DNA from 2 places in the Streptomyces sp. NPDC056527 genome. Region 2 is predicted to be linked to the other one. Evidence: riboswitches for the same ligand, from Rfam matches in the RefSeq annotation. Region 2 holds a riboswitch; the other holds the start of a gene.
The links. A riboswitch is a leader RNA that binds a small molecule or an ion and turns the genes downstream of it on or off. The one in region 2 is predicted to bind glycine.
Positions count from the first base shown of each region.

Region 1 (4,206 bases), on a different contig from region 2:
TCTCCGAGGCGATCATCTCGAGGGTGGACTGCTGGCGGTGGAGCTCGGCGTCGACGGCGGCGGCGACGTCCGGGTCCAGCTCGTGAAGAGGGGTGTTCAGCACAGACATGAATCGATCCCTAAGGGGTCTCAGTTCCCGGCGGAGAACTCGGCGTACGCATCGGCGGTGAGCAGATCGTCCGGCTCACCCGTGACGCGCACCTTGAACAGCCAGCCACCCTCGAACGGAGCGGTGTTCACCAGCGACGGGTCGTCCACCACGTCCTGGTTGGCCGCCACGACCTCACCGGTGACCGGGGAGTACAGGTCGCTGACGGACTTGGTCGACTCCAGCTCACCGCAGGTCTCGCCCGCGGTCACCGTGTCACCGACCTCCGGGAGCTGGGCGTAGACGACGTCACCGAGCGCGTTGGCCGCGAACTCCGTGATGCCGACCGTCGCGACGCCGTCCTCGGCGGCCGACAGCCACTCGTGCTCCTTGGTGTAGCGCAGCTGCTGGGGGTTGCTCATGACCTGATTCTCCTGGATCGAGGGAGTGCTGATGAACGTGAGTCTTGCGGGGTGAGACACGGAGCGAGACGGATGCGTCACTTCTGGCGCTTGTAGAACGGCAGTGCCACGACCTCGTACGCCTCGTGGGTGCCGCGGATGTCCACACCTACACCCTGCGTGCCGGGCTCGGCGTGAGCCGCGTCCACGTACGCCATGGCGATCGGCTTTCCGAGGGTGGGGGACGGGGCACCGGAGGTGACCTCGCCGACGACCTCGCCGTTCGCGACGACGGAGAAGCCCGCGCGCGGGACGCGGCGGCCCTCGGCGATCAGGCCGACGAGCTTGCGCGGCGGGTTGGAGGCGGCGCGCTCGGCGGCGGCCTCCAGCGCCTTGCGGCCGACGAAGTCGCCGTCGTTGGTCGTCTTCTCGAACTTCACGACCCGGCCGAGGCCCGCGTCGAAGGGGGTGAGGGAGGTGGTCAGCTCGTGTCCGTACAGCGGCATCCCCGCCTCCAGACGGAGCGTGTCACGGCAGGACAGGCCGCAGGGGATCAGGCCGACCGGCGTGCCCGCCTCGGTCAGCGCCTGCCAGACGACCTCGGCGTGCTCGGGCTTCAGGAACAGCTCGAAGCCGTCCTCGCCGGTGTAGCCGGTACGGGCGATCAGCGCGGGGACCCCGGCGACCGTGCCCGGGAGGCCGGCGTAGTACTTCAGGCCGTCCAGGTCGGCGTCGGTGATCGACTTCAGGATGCCGGGGGACTCCGGGCCCTGGACGGCGATCAGGGCGTACGCGTCACGGTCGTCCCGCACCTCGGCGTCGAAGCCGGCCGCGCGCTCGGTCAGCGCGTCGAGGACGATCTGCGCGTTGGAGGCGTTGGCGACGACCATGTACTCCGTCTCGCCGAGGCGGTACACGATCAGGTCGTCGAGGATGCCGCCGTCCTCCTGGCAGATCATCGTGTAGCGGGCACGGCCCACACCGACCGTGGAGATGTTGCCGACCAGCGCGAAGTCGAGGAGCTCGACGGCCTGCGGGCCGGTGACGGTGATCTCACCCATGTGGGAGAGGTCGAAGAGGCCCGCCTTGGTACGGACGGCGTTGTGCTCGTCGCGCTCGCTGGCGTAGCGCAGCGGCATGTCCCAGCCGGCGAAGTCGGTCATGGTCGCGCCCAGGGAGCGATGCAGCGCATCGAGGGCGGTCAGACGGGGGGCGGCAGTGCTCATGGGTGTGGCTCCCGGGTCCCAAGGCAGAAAAATCATGACGGACGAGGACGATCCTCCCCATCTGTCATGGAACCTGAGAGGTTCACCGAGGGCATCCTCGGCTTGCACCTTGGGTGGGGCGCGACTGTGCGCCCGCTTTTCAGATCTGCCTCATCCACGCGGTACGGGGCCTGAGAGATTCAAGGGAGGGTCTTGCTCCTTCGGCGCCCGGGGCCCACCGTGGTGGTTCCGGGACTCTCCCGCGCGGATTCGAGCGGCCGGTATGAGGTTGTGTGCGCTTGGCGCGCACATCATTGCACGAGGGGTCTGATCGGCAAATCGCTTGTGCCTCATTACCGCTTCTTTACACTTTATGGGCAAGGGTTCCCGGGAACCCGACTGGGGGAGAAGCGATGACGTTCCAGCACACCGGCGCCTACGCCACAGGGACGGGGATACCGTCCCCGCGCGCCCGGGCCAGGACCCGCAGGCGCGGCTCGGCCGTGCCGCTGCTGCGCGATCTGCGTGAGCGCGGCGGCCGCGGCCCCCGCGTGCTCTCGTTCGCCGCCGGCGACCTCGTCGTGGTCTCGGGGCTGCCCGGCAGCGGCAAGTCGACGCTCATGCGACGCGCGGCCGAGGGCCTGGGCATCGATTCGCAGGACGCCCGCGAGCGCTGGGAAGCACGACTGCCCCGCTTCCTGCCGTACGCCGTCTACCGCCCGCTGGCCCGTATCGCCCACTACGCCGGGCTGCGCCGGGCGCTGCGCTCCGGGCGGAGCGTGGTCGTCCACGACTGCGGCACCCAGTCCTGGGTGCGGAACTGGCTCGCCCGCGAGGCCCGCCGGCGGGGCGGCGCCCTGCACCTGGTCCTGCTCGACGTCACCCCGGCCGCTGCGCGGGAGGGGCAGCGCGATCGCGGCCGAGGCGTCTCCGGGTACGCCTTCGCCCGGCACCGCCGGGCCGTCGGCCGCCTGCTGAGCTCCGTGGAATCCGGCCGCCTGCCCCGGGGCTGCTCCTCGGCCACCCTCCTCGACAGGGACGCGGCGGGCGCCCTGCGCAGAATCACCTTCCGCGCCAAGCACTGACGCGTCCGCACCGCCGGAGCGCCGCCGACGGCGCCAGGTCCGGTCGCGTGACGTCGGCGCGCACCGGCCGGCCGTCCGCATCGGTTCGACCCCCCTCCCGGGATATCCGGACCGGGGTGCTCCGTACGCTTTTGGCCACGGCGGTGCCGGGGCGGCGTTAGGGTTCTGCCCCGAGGGCGCCACGACCAGGGCGTGCGAGACGCGACCAGGGCGCGCGAGAAGGGGAACCGAGAAGCGTGGACGTCACATGGCCGGGCAATGAGCTCGAAGAGGTGCTGGCCGCCTCGCTCGGCAACCCCGCGGCCGGAGGCCGGCTCGTCGAGGTGCTCGGGCGGAGCCCCGTCTGGGTGCCCCTCCCCAACGGCGGCACCCCCGAGAGCCGGGACCTCGATCTGCCCACGATGGAGATCGACGGACTGCCGTACGTCCCCGTCTTCAGCTCCGAGCAGCAGTTCCTGGCCTGTGTCGGTGCTCACATGTCGTTCACCGTCGCCCCCGCGCGCGACTTCGCCCGCGGTCTGCCCCCCCAGCTCGGCATCGCCGTGAACCCCGGCGGCACCGTCGGCGCCCCGCTGCCTCCGCCCGCCGTCGCCGAGCTCTGCCGGGTCGGCCGCACTCCGCTGGACGGCCCCGCGAGCGGCGGCCGCGTGCGGCTCTTCGAGCCCGACTGGCAGGACGACCCCGTCGACTTCCTCGCCGCCGCCTCCGCCGAGTTCGAGGCCACCGGCGTCGTCGTCAGCGCGCGCCGCGCCCTGGCGAGCGTCGAGGGCACCGAGCCGGCGCTCTTCGTCGGCGTCCAGCTCGCCACCTGGGACGGCGTCGACCGCAACGCCCCGCTCGACGCGCTCGGCCGCGCGCTGGGCCGGGTCGAGGTGGCCTGGCCGGTCAATCTCATCCTGCTGGACGTTGCGCAGGACCCTGTCGGCGACTGGATGCTGGAGCGGGTGCGCCCCTTCTATCAGCGGGCGTCCGCGTAATTAAGCTGGTTCGGTGGACGGAAGAGGGGCGGGACCCAGGGTGAGCGCGTCGAGCACCGCTGCGGCCGGACAGGTCGAGCACATGCTGCGCCAGGTGGCACCCGGACGCTACGACGCGTACGAGAAGCTGTTGCACGCCCTCGCCGAAGGCGATGTCTGGATGCTGCTCTGGCAGGGCACACCCGGCTCGCCGGACGCCCAGTACGGGAACATGGAGGTCGACGGCTTCGGGTACGCCCCGTGCGTCACCTCCGCGCAGGAGCTCGCCGCCTCCGGCTGGAACCGCGCCCACGAAGTGGTCACGGGACGGGACATCGCGCGCTCCCTCTACCCCGACCGCTGGGGCATCTGGCTCAACCCGCACGACCCGGGCGGCGGCGTCGGCATCCCCTGGGCCGATCTCCGGCGGATCGCCACCGGTCTCGACCGGATGCCCGCCGGACCGCTGCG
Region 1 is NZ_JBHTTQ010000020.1:21,983-26,188, forward strand. Features, by position in the region: gene glyA (serine hydroxymethyltransferase) at 1-109, opposite strand, end outside; gene gcvH (glycine cleavage system protein GcvH) at 130-510, opposite strand; gene gcvT (glycine cleavage system aminomethyltransferase GcvT) at 588-1,715, opposite strand; glycine riboswitch at 1,865-1,967, opposite strand; gene ACFQ7Q_RS13465 (AAA family ATPase) at 2,108-2,779, shown strand; gene ACFQ7Q_RS13470 (enhanced serine sensitivity protein SseB) at 3,016-3,756, shown strand; gene ACFQ7Q_RS13475 (enhanced serine sensitivity protein SseB C-terminal domain-containing protein) at 3,797-4,206, shown strand, end outside.
Region 1: linked by a shared signal. The riboswitch ahead of gcvT (glycine cleavage system aminomethyltransferase GcvT) and the one ahead of gcvP (aminomethyl-transferring glycine dehydrogenase) in region 2 are both predicted to bind glycine.

Region 2 (4,206 bases):
TGGCGATGTAGTTCGCCGCGAGGACGGCCACCTGCGTGGCGCGCTTGAGGCCCTCGCCACCCATCAGACGCACGTACGACCACGAGATCGGCAGGATGCCGGCCGAGCCCCACGGGGCGGCCGAGATCGGGCCGACGCCCGTCTCCGGGCCGGCGGAGGGCTGCAGCGGGTGGTTCGGCAGGTACGGCGCGAGGTGCGCGCGCACACCGACCGGGCCGACGCCCGGGCCGCCGCCGCCGTGAGGGATGCAGAAGGTCTTGTGCAGGTTCAGGTGCGAGACGTCGCCGCCGAACTTGCCCGGCTTGGCCAGGCCGACCAGCGCGTTGAGGTTGGCGCCGTCGACGTACACCTGGCCGCCGGCGTCGTGGACCTCGGCGCAGATGTCGGCGACGTGCTCCTCGAACACGCCGTGCGTGGACGGGTAGGTGATCATCAGCACGGAGAGCTCGTCGCGGTACTGCTCGATCTTGGCGCGCAGGTCCGCGACGTCGACCTCGCCGTCGTCGGCGGTCTTGACGACGACGACCTTCATGCCGGCCATGACCGCGGAGGCGGCGTTGGTGCCGTGCGCGGACGACGGGATGAGGCAGACGGTGCGCTGCTCGTCGCCATTGGCGCGGTGGTAGGCGCGGACGGCCAGCAGACCGGCCAGCTCGCCCTGCGAACCGGCGTTCGGCTGGATCGACACCTTGTCGTAGCCGGTGACCTCGGCGAGACGCTCCTCCAGCTCGGTGATGAGCGTGAGGTAGCCCTGCGCCTGCTCGACCGGGGCGAAGGGGTGGATCTGCCCGAACTCGGGCCAGGTCACCGGCTCCATCTCGGTGGTCGCGTTCAGCTTCATGGTGCAGGAGCCGAGCGGGATCATGCCGCGGTCGAGCGCGTAGTCGCGGTCGGCGAGCTTGCGCAGGTAGCGCAGCATCGACGTCTCGGAGCGGTGCGCGTGGAAGACCGGGTGGGTGAGGTAGGCGTCCGAGCGCAGCAGCCCGGCGGGCACCGCGTCCTCGGTGGCTGCGTCCAGGGCCTCGATGTCGGCGTCGACGCCGAAGGCGGCCCACACGGCGGCGAGCTGGGCGCGCCCGGTGGTCTCGTCGCAGGAGATCGACACGTGGTCGGCGTCGACGAGGTACAGGTTGACGCCCGTCTCGCGGGCGGCGGCGACGGCCTCGGCGGCCTTGCCGGGCACCCGGACGGTGAGGGTGTCGAAGAAGTCGCCGTGGACGACCTCGACACCGCCGGCCTTCAGGCCCGCGGCGAGGATCGCCGCGTACCGGTGGGTGCGCTGCGCGATGCCCTTGAGGCCGTCGGGGCCGTGGTAGACGGCGTACATGCCGGCCATGACGGCGAGCAGCACCTGCGCGGTACAGATGTTGCTGGTGGCCTTCTCACGGCGGATGTGCTGCTCGCGGGTCTGCAGGGCCAGGCGGTAGGCCCGGTTGCCGTCGGCGTCGACGGAGACGCCCACGAGGCGGCCCGGCAGGGAGCGGGCGTGCTTGTCCTGGACGGCCATGTAGCCGGCGTGCGGTCCACCGAAGCCCATCGGGACACCGAAGCGCTGGGTGGTACCGACGGCGATGTCGGCTCCGAGCGCACCGGGCGAGGTGAGCAGGGTCAGCGCGAGCAGGTCGGCGGCGACGGTGACGATCGCGCCGAGCTCGTGAGCGGCGTCGATCAGCGGCTTGATGTCGCGGACGGCACCGGAGGCGCCCGGGTACTGGACGAGCACACCGAAGACGCCGCGCTCGGCGATCTCGGCGGGAATGCCCTCGGACAGATCCGCGACGACGACCTCGACACCGGTCGGCTCGGCGCGGGTCTCGATGACGGCGATGGTCTGCGGCAGGGCGTCGGCGTCCACGAGGAAGACACCGTTCTTGACCTTGCCGACGCGGCGGGAGAGCGACATGGCCTCGGCGGCCGCGGTGCCCTCGTCGAGGAGGGAGGCGCCGGAGGTGGGCAGACCGGTGAGGTCGGCGACCATGGTCTGGAAGTTGAGCAGCGCCTCCAGACGGCCCTGCGAGATCTCCGGCTGGTAGGGCGTGTACGCCGTGTACCAGGCCGGGTTCTCCATGACGTTGCGGAGGATCACCGGCGGGGTGAAGGTGCCGTAGTAACCGAGGCCGATCATCGGTGCGAGGACCTGGTTGCGGTCGGCGAGCTCACGCAGCTCGGCGAGGACCTCGGCCTCGGTACGAGCGGAGGGCAGACCGAGCGCCTCGGCGTTCTTGATCACGTCCGGCACGGCGGCGGCCGTGAGCTCGTCGAGGGAGCCGTAGCCGACCTGCGCGAGCATCTTGGCCCGTGCTTCGGCGTCGGGCCCGATGTGCCGCTGCTCGAACGGGATGCCCTGTTCGAGTTCGGAGAGCGGAATGCGGTTGGCGGTCATGTACGGAGGCCTCCTGGTCGTCACGACCTGCGAGGGGCACCAACGGCGCGGGTGCCCGGACGGCCTCCCCCTCTGTCATCTCAACCTGAGAGTTTCACCGGCACGCCGAAGGGGCTCGCCGGCTTTCACCGTCGGTGAGAGCGGATGCCGTCGGACGTCCGCCCTGCTTTCCAGAGTGACCTCGTCCGTGCGGTACAGGGGCCTGAGAGATTCCGGGGAGGATTTGCTCCTTCGGCGCCTCCGAAAGGTTTCTCCGGAGGACTCTCCCGCACAGGGTCGACAGCCACAGCCAGCCTACCAGCGAGGTTCCGGAAGCCATCGCTCAAGTGGCCGACATCCCAGATGTGCACTTTCGTAGTCTTTGTAGAGCAGTGCGACCCGTTGGAGGGACCGTGCAGACCGACATCGATCCGCGCAGCCTGATCGGCCGCAAGGCGTACGACCGCGATGGACACAAGATCGGCACCGTGGACGAGGTGTACCTGGACGACGCCACCGGCGTCCCCGAGTGGGCCGCGGTCCGCACAGGCCTCTTCAGCCGGGACGCGTTCGTCCCCCTGGAGCCGAGCGAGCTGGCCAAGGACGGCCTGCACATCCCGTACGACCGATCCCTGATCAAGGACGCCCCGGACTTCGGCGTGGGCCGCCACCTCTCCCCCGAACAGGAGCTCCAGCTCTACCGCCACTACAACATCTCGCTCCCCCCACCGCCCCCGGACCGGGACTTCGGCCGCCTGGCAGGCCAAGAGGAAAGCTGACGCCCCCACCACCGGCCGCGCGGCCCCTGACCGACCCCCGCCGCCCGAGGGGCCCCTGACCGACTCCGCGCCGCCCAAACCGAACGCCGAAGCTCAGGGGGAGGGTGGGAGCGATATGCCCGGGCGAAGGGCGGGCGTACCCCCCACCAGCGGCAGGGGCTCCCCCGCCTCCAGCTCCGGGTCGTCCACGAGAAAAGTCCGTACCCGCCCCGGCGCCGACCCGGGCTCCTCGAAGCGCACGGTGACCCGCCCCACCCCGCTCCCCTGCACCCACCCGGCGCCGTACACCGCGTGCCGTACGTCATGCCCGGGCGACCAGCGCCGCTCGACGGGAGCCTCCGGTTCCGGGGTCGCCTCCACGGGTGAAGCCTCCCCTGCTCCCTCCGCCGGCTCCGCCGCCTCCGCCGCCTGCGCGAACAGGTCCTCCTGCGTGTAGTCCGCGAGCCCGCTCACCCCCACACCGAGCAGCCGGACCCCGCCCGTCGTGTCGACCCCCTCGAGCAGCCGGCCCGCGGCCTCCCGCACCACCACCGTGTCGTCCGTCGGCCCTCGCAGCGTCTCGGAACGCGTCAGCGTCGAGAAGTCGAACCGCCGCACCTTGAGCACGATCGTCCGCCCCGAGTGTCCCGACGCCCGCAGCCTCCCCACGCATCGCTCGGCGAGCCGCTCCACCTCCGTCCGGATCCGCACCCGGTCATGGAGATCCACGTCGAAGGTGTCCTCCACCGACACCGACTTCGTGTCCCTCTCGGCCACCACGGGCCGATCGTCGTACCCCTGGGCCATGAGGTACAGAGACCCCCCGTGCGCCCGCCCAAGGAGCCGTACAAGCTCGTCCTCGCCCGCTTCCGCGAGATCCGACACCGTCGTCATCCCGGCCCGCCGCAGGTGCTCCCCGGTGGCCGGCCCGACGCCCGGCAGGATCCGCACCGACTTCGGCCCCAGCAGCTCCCGCTCGGTCCCCGGCTCGATCAGCACCAGCCCGTCCGGCTTCGCCTCCTCCGAGGCGATCTTCGCCAGCATCTTGGACCCGGCGAGCCCCACCGACCCCGTCAGCCCGGTCGT
Region 2 is NZ_JBHTTQ010000130.1:9,365-13,570, reverse strand. Features, by position in the region: gene gcvP (aminomethyl-transferring glycine dehydrogenase) at 1-2,383, opposite strand, end outside; glycine riboswitch at 2,564-2,662, opposite strand; gene ACFQ7Q_RS34270 (PRC-barrel domain-containing protein) at 2,776-3,141, shown strand; gene ACFQ7Q_RS34265 (DNA polymerase IV) at 3,235-4,206, opposite strand, start outside.